DNA from 4 places in the Streptomyces sp. RK9 genome. Region 2 is predicted to be linked to each of the others. Evidence: riboswitches for the same ligand, from Rfam matches in the RefSeq annotation. Region 2 holds a riboswitch; each other region holds the start of a gene.
The links. A riboswitch is a leader RNA that binds a small molecule or an ion and turns the genes downstream of it on or off. The one in region 2 is predicted to bind cobalamin.
Positions count from the first base shown of each region.

Region 1: it holds a riboswitch for cobalamin, as region 2 does, so the genes downstream of both, metE (5-methyltetrahydropteroyltriglutamate--homocysteine S-methyltransferase) here and AB6L24_RS39455 (ABC transporter substrate-binding protein) in region 2, are expected to answer to the same signal.
Region 3: it holds a riboswitch for cobalamin, as region 2 does, so the genes downstream of both, AB6L24_RS10610 (cobalamin biosynthesis protein) here and AB6L24_RS39455 (ABC transporter substrate-binding protein) in region 2, are expected to answer to the same signal.
Region 4: it holds a riboswitch for cobalamin, as region 2 does, so the genes downstream of both, AB6L24_RS31560 (ribonucleoside-diphosphate reductase subunit alpha) here and AB6L24_RS39455 (ABC transporter substrate-binding protein) in region 2, are expected to answer to the same signal.

Region 1 covers NZ_CP173703.1:4,631,162-4,635,147, forward strand. The annotation lists gene metE (5-methyltetrahydropteroyltriglutamate--homocysteine S-methyltransferase) at 1-1,895, opposite strand, end outside; cobalamin riboswitch at 2,056-2,274, opposite strand; gene aceA (isocitrate lyase) at 2,385-3,671, opposite strand.
Region 2 covers NZ_CP173705.1:440,041-444,026, reverse strand. The annotation lists gene AB6L24_RS39465 (amino acid permease) at 1-1,281, shown strand, start outside; gene AB6L24_RS39460 (Mov34/MPN/PAD-1 family protein) at 1,365-1,787, shown strand; cobalamin riboswitch at 1,795-1,923, shown strand; gene AB6L24_RS39455 (ABC transporter substrate-binding protein) at 1,963-2,946, shown strand; gene AB6L24_RS39450 (FecCD family ABC transporter permease) at 2,991-3,986, shown strand, end outside.
Region 3 covers NZ_CP173703.1:2,627,255-2,631,240, forward strand. The annotation lists gene AB6L24_RS10605 (cobyric acid synthase) at 1-882, opposite strand, end outside; partial or broken gene AB6L24_RS10610 (cobalamin biosynthesis protein) at 1,032-1,967, opposite strand; cobalamin riboswitch at 2,090-2,231, opposite strand; gene AB6L24_RS10615 (DUF397 domain-containing protein) at 2,374-2,640, shown strand; gene AB6L24_RS10620 (hypothetical protein) at 2,898-3,488, opposite strand; gene AB6L24_RS10625 (helix-turn-helix domain-containing protein) at 3,532-3,986, opposite strand, start outside.
Region 4 covers NZ_CP173704.1:2,540,145-2,544,130, reverse strand. The annotation lists gene mctP (monocarboxylate uptake permease MctP) at 1-295, shown strand, start outside; gene AB6L24_RS31565 (hypothetical protein) at 404-1,084, shown strand; cobalamin riboswitch at 1,190-1,349, shown strand; gene AB6L24_RS31560 (ribonucleoside-diphosphate reductase subunit alpha) at 1,480-3,936, shown strand; gene AB6L24_RS31555 (ribonucleotide-diphosphate reductase subunit beta) at 3,936-3,986, shown strand, end outside.

The sequences.
Region 1 (3,986 bases), on a different replicon from region 2:
TAGGCCGGGCGGTCGGCGGACCGCAGCGGCAGCGTCTCGCGCAGCGCGGGCTCGTCGACCTGGATGACCGAAGTGCCCGCCGCCTCCAGGTCGTTCACCTCGTCGCGCAGGGCGAGGGCGACCTGGCGGGCGGTGTCGCCGAGCGGCTGGTCGTCGCGGACGAAGGACCAGGCGAGCATGGTCACGGGCCCGGTGAGCATGCCCTTGACCGGGCGCTCCGTCAGGGAGTTGGCGTACGACGTCCAGCGCACCGTCATCGGCTCGGGCCGGGAGATGTCGCCGGCCAGGACCGGCGGGCGGACATAGCGGGTGCCGTACGACTGGACCCAGCCGTGCTGTGTGGCCAGGTAGCCGGTGAGCTGCTCGGCGAAGTACTGCACCATGTCGTTGCGTTCGGGCTCGCCGTGCACCAGGACGTCGATGCCGGTCTTCTCCTGGAAGGAGATGACCTCGCGGATCTCGTTCTCGATGCGCTGCTCGTACCCGGCGGTGTCGATGCGCCCCGCGCGCAGGTCGGCGCGGGCCGCGCGCAACTCCGTGGTCTGCGGGAACGAGCCGATGGTGGTCGTGGGAAGCAGCGGCAGGCCGAGGTGGGCGCGCTGGGCGGTCGCCCGCGCGGTGTACGGCTGCGAGCGACGGCCGTCGGCGTCGGTGACGGCCGCGGCCCTGGCCCGGACGGCCGGGTCGTGGGTGATCGCAGAACCGGCGCGCGAGGCCAGGTCGGCCCGGTTGGCGGCGAGTTCGGCGGCGATGGTGTCCGTACCCTGCGCGAGGCCCTTGGCCAGGGTGACGATCTCGCCGGTCTTCTGCTGGGCGAACGCGAGCCAGCGCAGGATCTGCGGGTCGATGTCGCGCTCGGCGGCGGCGTCGATCGGGACGTGCAGGAGGGAGCAGGAGGCGGCGACGTCGACCCGGTCGGCGAGGCCCAGGAGCGTCCCCAGGGTGGCCAGGGACTTCTCCAGGTCGTTGATCCAGATGTTGCGGCCGTTGACGACACCGGCGACGAGGCGCTTGCCGGGCAGGCCGCCCACTGAGGCGAGCGCGTCGAGGTTGGCGGCGGCCGCGTCCGTGAAGTCGAGGGCGAGCCCGTCGATCGGGGCCTTCGCCAGGACCGGCAGGGCGTCGCCGAGCCGGTCGAAGTAGGAGGCGACGAGCAGCTTCGGCCGGTCGGTGAGGGCGCCGAGGTCGCGGTAGGCGCGCTCGGCGGCGTTGAGGTCGGCCGGGGTGCGGTCCTGGACGAGGGCGGGCTCGTCGAGCTGCACCCATGCGGCGCCGGCCGCGCGCAGGTCGGCGATGACCTCCGCGTACACCGGAAGGAGCCGGTCCAGGAGGGTCAGCGGCTCGAAGTCCGCGGCGACGCCCGGGGCGGGCTTGGCGAGCAGCAGATACGTGACGGGGCCGACCAGGACCGGACGGGCGGCGAGGCCGAGCGCGAGGGCCTCCTTCAGCTCGGCGACCTGCTTGGTGGAGTCGGCGCTGAAGACGGTGTCGGGGCCGAGCTCCGGCACGAGGTAGTGGTAGTTGGTGTCGAACCACTTGGTCATCTCGAGCGGCGCCACGTCCTGGGTGCCGCGGGCCATGGCGAAGTAGCCGTCGAGGGCGTCGGCGTCGACGGCGGAGCGGTGCCGCTGAGGAACGGCGCCGACCATGACACTCGTGTCCAGGACGTGGTCGTAGTACGAGAAGTCGCCGGTCGGCACCTCGTGGACACCGGCCGCCGCGAGGCGCTGCCAGGTGGAGCGGCGCAGCTCCGTCGCGGTCTCCTTCAGGGCTTGTGCGGTGACGCGGCCCTTCCAGTACCCCTCGATCGCCTTCTTGAGTTCACGGCCTGCGCCCTGACGGGGGTAGCCGTACACGGTGGCCCGTGCTGCCGCGGCTGCGGACTTCGCTGTCACGGAAATCTCCTTCGCGAGATGACTCCTGAGAATCCCGGGACGGGACACGGACGCGAAGGGATGACGAACAGGACGGACCGCACACACGCCACTGGCACGGTGCTCCGCCTGTATGCACGCCGACCCGCCCACGAGGTCACCGGGATATCCGCACGCGATCGGTCACGTACGGGCAACGGGCAGGTCTTCGGACTCGCGGGCACGTCCGCCGAGGCGGACACCTACTGACCGTCGCTTCCCGGATCCGCGGCCGGATCCAGTGCTCATGACGGTGGTCGTTCCCACTCACCGCTGCGGGGCAGTCCCGGATTCCCACCGGGTTCCCTCTTACGACGCGCCTGCCTGGCGGACAGGGCGAACCAGCTGCACGCGTCAGATTAGAGGGTGGACGCGCTCCTGGGCAGCGGTGTTCACATTCCGGAACGTGAGATGAGACACGGGTCGGGGTCGTTTGGGCGCACGCCCGCACGGCCCCGACCTCGGCACGTCCTAGTGGAACTGCTCTTCTTCGGTGGAGCCGGAGAGCGCGGTGGTGGAGGAGGCCGGGTTGACCGCGGTGGACACCAGGTCGAAGTAGCCGGTGCCGACCTCGCGCTGGTGCTTGACGGCGGTGAAGCCGTGCTCCTGCGCGGCGAACTCCTTCTCCTGCAGGTCGACGTACGCGGTCATGCCGTGGTCGGCGTAGCCGCGGGCGAGGTCGAACATGCCGTGGTTGAGGGAGTGGAAACCGGCCAGGGTGATGAACTGGAACTTGTAGCCCATGGCGCCCAGTTCGCGCTGGAACTTGGCGATCTGGTCGTCGTCGAGCGCGGCCTTCCAGTTGAAGGAGGGCGAGCAGTTGTAGGCCAGCATCTGGTCGGGGTGCTCGGCGTGGAGGGCCTCCGCGAACTCGCGGGCCTGGGCGAGGTCGGGGGTGCCGGTCTCGACCCAGATGAGGTCGGCGTACGGGGCGTAGGCGAGGCCGCGCGCGATGACGGGGGCCATGCCGTTCCGGACCCGGTAGAAGCCCTCGGCGGTGCGCTCGCCGGTCACGAACTCGGCGTCGCGCTCGTCGACGTCGCTGGTGAGGAGGTTGGCGGCGAGCGCGTCGGTGCGGGCCACGATCAGGGTCGGCACATCGGCGATGTCGGCGGCGAGGCGGGCCGCGTTGAGGGTGCGGACGTGCTGGGCGGTGGGGACGAGGACCTTGCCGCCGAGGTGGCCGCACTTCTTCTCGGAGGCGAGCTGGTCCTCGTAGTGGATGCCGGCCGCGCCCGCCGCGATCATCGCCTTGGTCAGCTCGAAGGCGTTCAGGGGGCCGCCGAACCCGGCCTCGGCGTCGGCCACGATCGGGGCCAGCCAGTCCACGGCGGAGTCGCCCTCGCTGGTGGCGATCTGGTCGGCGCGCAGCAGCGCGTTGTTGATGCGGCGGACCACCTGCGGCACGGAGTTGGCCGGGTAGAGCGACTGGTCGGGGTAGGTGTGCCCGGCCTGGTTGGCGTCGGCGGCCACCTGCCAGCCGGACAGGTAGATCGCCTGCAGCCCCGCCTTGACCTGCTGCACCGCCTGGCCGCCGGTCAGCGCGCCGAGGGCGTGCACGTAGTCCAGCTCGTGCAGTTGGCGCCACAGCCGTTCGGCGCCGCGCCGGGCCAGGGTGTGCTCCTCGCGGACGCTGCCGGACAGCCGCACGACGTCCGCGGCGCTGTACGTGCGCTCGATCCCCTGCCACCGCGGGTCGGTCGCCCACCGCCGCGCGAGCTCCTCGGCCGTCGCCGTCGTCGTCCCTGCCTGTGCCATGACCGTCTCCCGGAGATTCGTGAACTGTGCGAACATCTGGCACTGAGTGCCTGAACAATCTGGGGTGCGGCCCACCGGATCCGTGCGTGGACAGGTGAGCAATGCTGCCGAGTCGGGCGGAAGGGCCGGGATCTCCGACGTCAGGGCTTGAGTTCGCGCCCCGGTTCCGCTCCGCCCGACGGAGTCCGGCGGGCCGCGGTTCGACTGTGGCATCGGCACTCAGTGCCAGCAAGCGAGGAGGCGTGCCAACTTCTGCGAATCTTCCGCAGCGGTTCTGCCAACTCTGTTAATGCTGGCGGGGCGAGTCTGCGTGAC
Region 2 (3,986 bases):
GTCATCTTCTTCATCATGCGCGCGCTCGGCGAGCTCCTGATGTACCGGCCCGTCTCGGGCTCGTTCTCGGAGTACGCCCGTGAGTTCGTCAGCCCGTTCTTCGGGTTCGTGACCGGCTGGACGTACTGGCTCTTCTGGGTCGTCACCGGCATCACGGAAGTCACCGCGGCGGCCCAGTACATGCAGTACTGGACGCACGACTCCATTCCACAATGGGCGTACGCGCTGATCTTCACGGTCATTCTGTACGGCGCCAACCTGATCTCCGTGAAGCTCTTCGGTGAGCTGGAGTTCTGGTTCTCGATGGTCAAGGTCACCGCGATCATCGGCATGATCCTGATCTGTGCCGGCATCCTCACCATCGGCTTCTCCGACGCCGGTGACTCCGCGTCCGTCTCGCACCTGTGGGACAACGGCGGCTTCTTCCCCAACGGCATCGGCAACACGCTGATGACGCTGCAGATCGTGATGTTCGCCTTCCTCGCCGTCGAGCTGGTCGGCGTCACCGCGGGCGAGTCCAAGGACCCGAAGAAGACCCTGCCCAAGGCGATCAACACCGTGCCGTGGCGCATCGCCGTCTTCTACGTCGGCGCCCTGATCATGATCCTCTCGGTCGTGCCGTGGACGCACTTCCAGCCGGGCGTCTCGCCGTTCGTCGCCGCCTTCGAGAAGATGGGCCTCGGCGTCGGCGCCGCGATCGTGAACTTCGTGGTCCTGACCGCCGCCCTCTCCTCCTGCAACTCGGGCATGTACTCCACCGGCCGCATGCTGCGCGACCTCGCGCTCAACGGCCAGGGCCCGAAGTTCTTCACCAAGCTCACCAAGAACGGCCTGCCGCTGGTCGGCACCACCGCCTCCGCCGCGCTGATGCTCGTCGGCGTGTGGATCAACTACCAGTGGCCGGGCGAGGCGTTCAACTACGTCGTCTCCTTCGCGACCATCTCCGGCATGTGGGCCTGGATCATGATCCTGGTCTCCCAGATCAACTACCGCCGCAAGGCCGACCGCGGTCTCGTCCCGCAGTCCACCTTCCGCGCGCCGGGCGCCCCGTACACGAGCTGGTTCGCCCTCGCCTTCATCGGCATGGTCATCGTGATGATGGGCATCGACAAGGACGCCCGGATCTCGCTGTACTGCGCCCCCATCTGGGCCGCGATCCTGTGCGTGTCCTACCTGGTCCTCAAGAGCCGCAACCCGGAGGCCGCGGCCTTCAAGAAGCGCGTGCACACCGGCCAGGGCGTCGAGGGCGCCACGGATGCCGCACCGGTCACCAAGGACTGACCCCGGACACCATCTGTCCAGCATGCGGGCGGCCCCGTACCACACTTCGGTACGGGGCCGCCCCGCTGCTTATCCTGGCCGACATGCTGACCATCACCCAGGCCCTCCACGACCAGATCGTCGCGCACGCGCGCCAGGACCACCCCGACGAGGCGTGCGGCGTCGTCGCGGGCCCGGCGGGCAGCGACCGCCCCGAGCGCTTCGTCCCGATGCTCAACGCGGCCCGCTCGCCCACGTTCTACGAGTTCGACTCGACCGACCTGCTCAAGCTCTACCGCGATCTGGACGACCGCGACGAGGAGCCGGTGATCATCTACCACTCGCACACCGCGACCGAGGCCTACCCCTCCCGCACCGACATCTCGTACGCCAACGAGCCGGGTGCCCACTACGTCCTCGTCTCCACCGCCGACACCGACGACGCGGGCCCCTTCCAGTTCCGCTCGTTCCGGATCGTCGAGGGCGAGGTCGAGGAGGAGGACGTCAGGGTCGTCCAGGCATACTGAGCGCGAGCTTTACGACCCTCGAGGCGGCAGGACCCAGGAAGCCGGTGGAAATCCGGCGCGGTCCCGCCACTGTGACCGGCCGCGCCCCGCGCGCCCGGGAGTCAGGAACTGACCTGCCGCCTCCTCCACATGCACTCAGGGGACGCGGAAATCCCCTGGAGGAGGCCCGCACCCCATGCGTACCCGCGCCCTGCTCGCCACGGCGGCGATCCTGCTGCCGCTCACCGCGTGCTCAGCGTCCCCGTCGGCCTCGTCCTCCGGCGACGACGACTCCGGGAAGGCCGACGGCAAGGCCGCCGGATTCCCGTACACCGTCACCAACTGCGGGACGAAGACGACCTTCGACGCACCACCGAAGCGCGCGGTCACCATGAACCAGCACGTGACGGAGATCCTCCTCGAACTGGGCCTCAAGGACCGCATCGCCGGCACCGCCTACCTCGACGACAAGGTGCTCCCCAAGTACAAGAAGGCGTACGAGGCGACGCCCGTCATCGCCAAGGAGTACCCCTCCTACGAGAAGCTGCTCGCCGCCAACCCCGACTTCGTGTACGGCGGTTACGCGAGCGCCTTCGCGGCGGGCGACGGCCGCTCCCGCGACGCCCTCGCCAAGTCCGGCATCAAGTCCCGCCTGAACATCGAGGGCTGCGCCAAGAAGCCCGTCACGATGGACGACGTGTACCGCGAGGTGCGCGAGGCGGGCGCGACGTTCGGAGTCCGGGACCGGGCGGACAAGTGGGTGCGCGACGCGAAGGCCGAACTCGCCGCCACCGCGAAGCAGTCCGCCGACGGCGGCAAGAAGCCCGCCGTCTTCGTCTACGACAGCGGCGACAAGACGGCGTTCACCGCGGGCGGCCGCGGCATCGGCAACGACATCATCGAGCGCGCGGGCGGCCGCAACGTGATGTCCGACCTCGACAAGTCCTTCGGCGACGCCTCCTGGGAGACGGTCGTCGAGCGCCGCCCCGACGTCATCGTCATCTACGACTACGGCGCGTCCACGGTCGCCCAGAAGAAGAAGCGCCTCCTGGACGACCCGGCCCTCAAGGACGTCCCGGCCATCAAGAACAAGCGGTTCGCGGTGCTGCCGCTGTCGGACGTGGTCCTTGGGGTGCGGGCGCCGGGGGCGGTGCGGAAGCTGGCGGAGCAGTTGCGGTGAGCAGGCTGCGGTCTCGGGGCGGCGAGTTTCAGCCCGTCCGGCGTTTGAGGACGAGGCCGAAGGCCGATCGGCGGGCACCCGTCCCACCCGAGGGACGCACCGGCCTCCGCTTCACCGCCGTCATAGCCGCGCTCACCCTCGCCCTCGCGGCAGCGAGCCTCGCCGCCCTGGCCCTGGGCTCCGTCAGAATCCCCACGGCCGACGTGGTCCAGATCCTCACGGGCAACGCCGACCCCTCCCCGTTCCGCACGATCGTCCTCGACGTCCGCCTCCCACGGGTCATCCTCGGCGCGGCCGTGGGCGCGGGCCTGGCGGTGGTCGGCACCACCCTCCAGGCCCTCGTCCGCAACCCCCTCGCGGACCCCTTCCTCCTGGGCGTCTCCTCGGGCGCCTCCGCGGCGGCGGTCTCGGTGATCGTGCTCGGCCTGGGCGCGGGCATGGCGACCACGGTGACGATCCCGTCGGCGTCCTTCGCGGGCGCGTTCCTTGCGCTGCTGGTGGTGTACGCCCTGGCCAGGGAGCCGGGCGGCGGCTTCACGACGACCCGCCTGATCCTCGCGGGCGTGGCCGTCTCGTACGTCCTGGCGGCCCTGACCAGCCTGATCCTGGTCGTCTCGGCCCGCGCCGACCACCTGAAGGAAGTCCTGTACTGGACCCTGGGCGGCCTCGGCAGCGCCCGCTGGGACATGCTCGCGCTGCCGGTGACGGTCCTGGCCGTCGGCACGGCGCTGCTGATCGCCCTGGCCCGCCCCCTGGACCTGCTCCTGGTCGGCGAGGAGGGCGCGACGGTCCTCGGCCTGGACACGGCCAGGTTCCGCGCGGGCGTCTTCGTCCTGACCTCGCTGGTGACCGGCGTACTCGTCGCGCACAGCGGGGCCATCGGCTTCGTCGGCCTGATGGTTCCGCACGCGGCCCGGATGCTGGTGGGCGCGGCGCACCGGGTGCTGCTTCCGGTGGCGGCGCTGATGGGGGCGGTGTTCCTGGTGGTGGCGGACCTCGCGGCCCGCACGGTGGCGGCGCCGCAGGACATCCCGGTGGGC
Region 3 (3,986 bases), on a different replicon from region 2:
GGCCCGGTCCACGAACCGCACCACGACGCCGGGTTCGGCCGCGAGCGCGTCCACGTCGGTGAAGTTGGACATCAGCGGCACCGCGCACACGGCGATCCGCAGCACGTCCGCGCCGACGGGCGCCGCCACGACGGACTCCCGCACCGCCCCGCGCAGCGAGACCCGAAGACCGTCCTCCTCGTCGATGCCGAGCCCGTGCCGGAACGGCAGCACGCCGAAGGTGCTCCGCCCGGTGAGGTCGCGCAGCATGTCGAGGCCGGGTTCGAGCAGCGACACGTCCCCGCGGAACTTGTTGACGAGGAAGCCCGCGACGAGTTCCTGATCGGCGGGGCTCAGCAGCGCCACGGTCCCGAAGAACGACGCGAACACACCCCCGCGGTCGATGTCCCCGACCACGACGACCGGGAAGCGGGCGGCCCGCGCGATCCCCATGTTCACGATGTCGGTCCGCCGGAGGTTGATCTCGGCGGGACTCCCCGCCCCTTCGCAGATCACGGCGTCATACGTGCCCCGAAGCTCCTCCAGGCATCCCACGACGGTGTCGAGCAACGCCTCCTGCCGGCCCCCGTGATAGCCCCGGGCACTCATCTCGCCCACCGGCTTCCCCATGAGCACGACCTGACTCGACCGGTCGCTCCCCGGCTTCAACAGCACGGGATTCATCAGCGCACTGGGCTCCACCCGAGCGGCCTGCGCCTGCATGGCCTGCGCCCGCCCGATCTCGGCCCCTTCCCGAGTGACGAACGAGTTCAGGGACATGTTCTGCGCCTTGAACGGCGCGACGGAGACTCCCTTGCGGGAGAGCCACCGACAAATCCCGGCGGTGACCACACTCTTCCCGGCGTCGGAGGTGGTCCCGGCAACCAACAGCCCACCGCTCACGCGCCACCTCCAGGTCGCTGTGACTGCGCATGTGGCGCGGGCTGCCCGTGCTGCTCCGGCAGCCGATTGCCTGCCGTCTCCCGCTGTGGGCGATCGTCCCGCAGGGCGGGACGGGTGGGCACAGCCCACGGCGCCGGGTGCCGCTTGGTCGCGCGTGCACCCCGTGCAAGGTCAGCGGCCACAGCAACACCCAGGGCGAGCCACCCGACCCTCCGGGACAACTTCACGGCCCGCTCGATGTCGCCCACGGCGACAGCCCGCCCCTCGCCGTTGAGGACAGGCCGATGCTCAACCCGCCCCGCGTAGGACAAGGTCCCCCCGAGCCGCACCCCCAACGCCCCCGCGAAGGAGGCCTCGACGACCCCGGCATTGGGGCTGGGATGCTTCGAGGCGTCGGCCCGCCAAGCCCGCACCGCCCCCCGAGGGGACCCCCCGGCGACCACGGCGAGCACGCCGGTGAGCCGAGCCCCGGGCCACCCGGCGACATCATCGAGCCGAGCAGAAGCCCACCCGTACCGCAGATGGCGCGGGGACCGGTGCCCGACCATCGCGTCGAGCGTGTTGACGGCCCGGAACCCCAAAAGCCCCGGCACACCCCCGACGGCCCCCCACACCAACGCCCCCACGACGGCGTCGGACGTGTTCTCGGCGACGGACTCGACGACGGCCCGGGCGATCCCGTCGGCGTCGAGCGCCGCGGGATCACGCCCGCACAGATGGGGCAGCCGCTCCCGGGCGACGTCCACGTCCCCCGCGGCGAGGGCGCCCCCGATGGCGCGCGCCTCCCGCGCGAGGGAGGTCCCGCCGACGACGGCCCAGGCCGCGGCGGCGGTCAGCCCGACGGAAGCGGCACGCGAGCGGCGTACGGCGAAAGAAGCGAGCGCACCGGCGCCGACGGCGCCCCCGGCGCACACCAGGGTGTGCAGCGCGCCCCACCCGCGGTGGTCGCGCCACAGCACCCGCTCGACGGCCCCCGCCGCACGCCCGAACGCGGCGACCGGATGCCCGCGGCGAGGATCGCCGAGCAGCAGGTCACCGAGGAGTCCGGCGGCGGCGCCGTACGCGAAGTCGCGATCGGCACACATGGGGGTCAGCCCGCCGACACGCGGCGGAGGGCTCTCGGCCGCGACGGGGCCCCGGGCGGAGCAGGGGACGGCAACGGGCGGCCGCGCATGGCGATATGTCCTCACTCAGGGTTTCCGCGCCCTGGTTCGACGAGATCGGCGGCGAGAGTTCCTGGCTCCCGGGGATCGCGTCGGATCGCCCGGTGACAGTGGCGGGACCGCGCCGGATTCGCACCGGCTTCCTCTCCTGCCGCCGTAAATGGCTCCGGCAGTCCACCACGGCCCACGACGCCCGTCAACTCGCTGTTGACCTGCGACGGGAGAGTGTGCGGAGCTCCACACGGAAGGTTCCGGGGGCCGGTTTACGGCTAGGCGGGAGCAACGCCCGTTCGTAAACTTGAACATGACAGCAGGAGAGCGGCGCGGCATGCGGACCCGCTCGGGCGACGCCGACTCTTGTGAGCGCACGGGGCAAGGGGGCGGTGTGGCCGACGCGTACTTACCGGCAGCGCAGTGGTTCAAGAGCAGTTACACCGCCACGGCGGGCGGCGATTGTGTGGAAGTGGCCCGTCCCGGCGATCGGGTGTGGGTGCGTGACTCCAACCGCCGCGGCGAGACGCACCTGGCCGTGACGCCACCGGCGTGGCGTGCGTTTGTGAGGGCGGTGGCCTCGGGGAGAGTCGGGGTGGAGTGACCTGTCCCAGCGTGCGCACGGAAGGCTGGAGACCATGGGGGTTGAGAGCAGGCAGCTGCCACTGAGCAGGCATGTCCCGCCGTCCACCAGGCGGCTCGCCGTGGTGGTGTACTGCGGACTCTGCGGCTGCGTGGCCGCCCTGACGGGCGCGCTCGCCTCCCTCCTCGTCGAGGGCGTGCCGTTACGGCTCGTCGTGTGGCTGGCGACGTCCGCCGCCGTGGCGGTCGCCGCCGGTGTCGTGTGGGGCCGTGCGTCGCTCATCCCGCGCCCGCCCGTGGAGCGGGTCCGTCCGCGGACGCCCCGTCGGCCGGCGGGCGGGGCTCGGCCGGAGCGGCGGGGTCCTGGCGGCGGCCGCGCCTGAGGATCCGTACGACCCAGCCCACGGCGGCGGTGAGCAGTCCGCAGACGCCGCTGAGGACGACGGCGAAGTGCCAGGGGCTGATGTCGTAGTGCGCGACGACGCTCCGGCCGATGATCACGACGGGTGCGATCGTCACGACCACGACGGCCAGGCACAGCGAGACGCAGCCCGTCTTGGCGAGGAAGCTGAGCGTCTGCAGTTCCTGGGAGTGCAGGCTGCGCCGGTGCTCGTGGTCGAGGAGCCGGTCCAGCTCGCGGGCGAAGTCGGGGTCCTTCATACCCTCCCGGATGAGGTCGTTGACGTGGGTGGGGGCGGCGGGTGCCGTGAGGTCCTGGCCCGGCGGCGGGTCCGCCTCGCCCGCTCCGTCGGCGCCCGCAGGGGCAGGGACCCCAGGGGCGCCGGGGGAGCCGGGGGAGCCGTCCGGGGCGGCGGCTTGCGCGGCCGTCAGGTGGTGCCACAGCCACCGTGCCAACATGACGACCCACATGGCGCGAGACCTCCCCTCGTCCCGGAGCGGACGGCTCCGAGAATCAGCCTGCGAAGCCTTCCCTGACCTCGCTGATCAGGTCGATCGCCTGGCTTCCGCTGTACGCGATCTCCTGCAACTGCTCGAAGCAGTCCTGGAAGTTGGCGACCAGCTCGTAGTTCTCCCGGGTCGCGATGACGGCCTGCGAGAACTCCACGTAGATCAGGTCGTCGTCGTCCTTGAAGCCGAGGAGGGCGAACGGGGTCTGGGTGCTCAGCAGCGCCCCGGCGGTGAACGGCAGCACCTGGAGGGTGGCGTTCGGATGCTCCGCCACCTCCAGGAGCCGCTGCAATTGGCCGCGCATCACCGCCGGGGCGCCGATACGGCGGCGCAGCGCCGCCTCGTCCACGATGAAGTGCAGGTCCTCGATCCCGTTGTCCTGGTCGAAGACCCGCTCCTGGCGCGCGGTGCGGAACTCCACCAGGCGGCGGCGCGTGTTCGTGTCGCTGACCTCGGGGG
Region 4 (3,986 bases), on a different replicon from region 2:
CGCGGGATGGGCGGTCGGCATGATCTACGGGACGGTCGCCGCGTACGGGGTCGCCTCGCCGACGCAGAAGCACTTCGGCGGCTCGTCCAAGGAGATCCCGGGCATCGGTGAGATCGGCTACATCGGCCTGACCGCGTTCGTCCTGAACGTCGTCGTGACCGTCGTCCTCACCTTCGTCCTGCGGGCCGCGGGCGCCCCCGACGGCGTCGACGAGACGTCCCCGGAGGACTACACCGCGGACGCCGGCGACAAGGGCGTGGCGGTCGAACTGCCGAAGGTGGGTGCCGGGCACTGACGCCCGGGGCCCCGGCCCCGCCTGGAGGCCGCCGCGTCCCCGCCCGGGGCGCGGCGGCCTTCGCCGTGCCGCCTCCGGCCCCGAACCGGCGTACGAAAGAATGGGCCCATGCCGCGCACTCACCTCCTGCTCCCCGCCGCCCTGCTGCTGCTCGCGCCCCTCGCCCTCACCGGGTGCGGCACCGAGACCGCCGGGTCCGAGAACAGGGCCTCCGAGGACGCGGGCTCCGGCGCCGGATCGACGCCCTCCCGGGCCGACCTGGAGGACCGCGCCCGCGCCGCCCAGACCCGGACGGCGCACGTGTACGTGACCGAGGCCGACGGGTTCACGCTGGCGGAGCAGTCCGTGGGCGTCCTCGGGGACGACGGCTTCCAGGCGGTGTACGTGGCGAGGAAGGGCGGCGCGCAGATCAAGGTCGGCGTGGAGCGGGGCACCGTCGACGACACGTCCTGCCGAGGCCTCCACCCGCCCGCGAAGCGCTGCGAGAAGGACGGCAAGGGCTGGTACCGCACGCCGGGCCCCGGCGCGCCCGACAGCACCGACGCGTCCGGCTCCTGGCACGCGTACGCCCGCTCCGAGCACGGCCTGCGCATCCAGCTCTCCGCCGACCCCGCCCTCGTGGACCGCGACACGCTGCGCGCCGCCGCCGAGGAGGCGCACCGCGCGGACGCGGCCGAGCTGGACGCCGTACTGCCGAAGAAGACCTCCCCCGCGACGCCGGTGGAGCGCGGCGACATCCCCCGCGACGGCGACGGCGCGCCCCAGGACCCGCCGGGCGCGGGTGGCTGAACGCCCCCTCGGAATGCCACGCCCCGCCCCCGAGTTGAGGTTCAGGGCGCCCCGTCGCGCGACAGCGCCACTACCCTCCGACACAACATCTAGGGGTGGCACCGAAAGCCAGCACAAGATGTATGCTCGTCCTCGCTGTCGCCGCAGGGGAATCCGGTGCAAGTCCGGAACTGTCCCGCAACGGTGTACTGGTACGCATTTGTGCGCTCGCGCCCGCAACATGCGCCGGTGAGTCCGACGACCTGCCGACAGCGCACCTGGACCGTCCGGTCCCGGTGCCAGAGACGTCCGGGCCTCGCGGAATGGGTTGGTGGACGCGGAGTCGCCCCTGCGCGGGCGCGTCCGTGCCGTCCTGCCCCCTCGAAGGCCCAGAGCCGAGCGAGGGAGAGCACCACGTGACCATCGCGCCCGCCGAACCCGCGTCAGCGCAGGCCGCCGAGCAGGCCGAGGCCCAGCAGGCCGCGCAGACCACCGACGGACCGGGGACCGCCCTGCTGCGCGTCCTGACCGACCTCACCGCCGACCTCCCCGACGCCGACCCCGGCCGGGTCGCCGCCGCCGCGCTGCGCGGCCGTTCGGCGAAGGCCGACGAGGTGGAGCTGCGGGAGCTCGCGATCGAGGCGGCCGCCGGCCTCATCTCCGAGGACCCCGCGTACTCGCAGCTCGCGGCCCGGCTCCTGACCATCGGCATCCGCGAGGAAGCCGCCTCGCAGGGCGTCACGTCGTTCTCCAAGTCCGTCGCCGTCGGCCACCGCGAGGGCCTGATCGCGGACCGCACCGCCGAGTTCGCCACGCTGCACGCGGAGCACCTCGACGGCCTCGTGGACGCCGCGCTCGCCGACGGCGCCGACCGCCGCTTCGGCTACTTCGGCCTGCGCACCCTGCACAGCCGCTACTTGCTCCGGCACCCGATCACCCGCAAGGTCGTCGAGACCCCGCAGCACTTCATGCTGCGCGTGGCCGCCGGTCTCGCCGAGGACGCCTCCGAGCGGGCCCTGGACGAGGTCGCCGCGCTCTACCGCCTGATGAGCCGTCTGGACTACCTGCCGTCCTCGCCGACGCTCTTCAACTCCGGCACCCGGCACCCGCAGATGTCGTCCTGCTACCTCCTGGACTCGCCGCTCGACGAGCTGGACTCGATCTACGACCGCTACCACCAGGTCGCGCGGCTCTCCAAGCACGCCGGCGGCATCGGGCTCTCGTACTCCCGTATCCGCTCGCGCGGCTCCCTGATCCGCGGCACCAACGGGCACTCCAACGGCATCGTGCCGTTCCTGAAGACGCTCGACGCCTCCGTCGCCGCCGTGAACCAGGGCGGCCGCCGCAAGGGCGCCGCCGCGGTCTATCTGGAGACCTGGCACTCCGACATCGAGGAGTTCCTGGAGCTGCGGGACAACACCGGCGAGGACGCCCGGCGCACCCACAACCTGAACCTGGCGCACTGGATCCCCGACGAGTTCATGCGCCGCGTCGCCGCCGACCAGCCGTGGTCGCTGTTCTCCCCGGCCGACGTGCCCGAGCTCGTCGACCTGTGGGGCGAGCAGTTCGACGCCGCGTACAAGAAGGCGGAGGCGGCCGGTCTCGCGCAGAAGACCATCCCCGCCCGTGAGCTGTACGGCCGGATGATGCGCACCCTCGCGCAGACCGGCAACGGCTGGATGACCTTCAAGGACACCGCCAACCGCACGGCCAACCAGACCGCCGAGCCCGGCCACACCGTCCACTCCTCCAACCTCTGCACGGAGATCCTGGAGGTCACGGACGACGGCGAGACGGCCGTGTGCAACCTGGGTTCGGTGAACCTGGGCGCGTTCGTCGACACGGCGAGCGGCGACATCGACTGGGAGCGGCTCGACGCCACCGTGCGCACGGCCGTCACCTTCCTCGACCGCGTCGTGGACATCAACTTCTACCCGACCGAGCAGGCCGGGCGCTCCAACGCCAAGTGGCGGCCCGTGGGCCTCGGCGCGATGGGCCTCCAGGACGTCTTCTTCCAGCTGAAGCTGCCGTTCGACTCGCCCGAGGCGCGCGCCCTTTCCACCCGCATCGCCGAGCGCATCATGCTCGCTTCGTACGAGGCGTCCGCCGACCTCGCCGAGCGCCCCCAAGCACCTTCGACAGGCTCCGGTGCAGGGGGGACCCCCATCGGCCCCTTCCCCGCCTGGGAGAAGACCCGCACCGCGCGCGGCGTCCTGCACCCCGACCACTACGACGTCGAGCTGACCTGGCCCGACCGCTGGGCGGCCCTGCGGGAACGTATCGGCAGGACGGGCATGCGCAACTCGCTGCTCCTCGCCATCGCGCCGACCGCCACCATCGCGTCCATCGCGGGCGTGTACGAGTGCATCGAGCCGCAGGTCTCCAACCTCTTCAAGCGCGAGACCCTGTCCGGCGAGTTCCTCCAGGTCAACTCCTACCTGGTGCAGGAGCTGAAGCGGCTCGGCGTGTGGGACGCGCAGACCCGCGAGGCGCTGCGCGAGTCCAACGGCTCGGTGCAGGGCTTCACCTGGGTCCCCCAGGACGTCCGCGACCTGTACCGCACGGCCTGGGAGATCCCGCAGCGCGGCCTCATCGACATGGCCGCCGACCGCACGCCGTTCCTGGACCAGGCGCAGTCCCTGAACCTGTTCCTGGAGACGCCGACCATCGGCAAGCTCTCCTCGATGTACGCCTACGCCTGGCAGCGCGGCCTGAAGACCACGTACTACCTGCGCTCGCGCCCGGCGACGCGCATCGCCCGCGCGGCGTCCGGCCAGGCCGCCGCCGCTGCCCCCGTCCCCCAGCAGGTGACCGACCCCGAGGCGATCGCCTGCTCCCTGGAAAACCCCGAGTCCTGCGAGGCCTGCCAGTAATGTCCCAGTCCGACCTGCACACCACCACGACATCTGGTGAGAAGAACCTG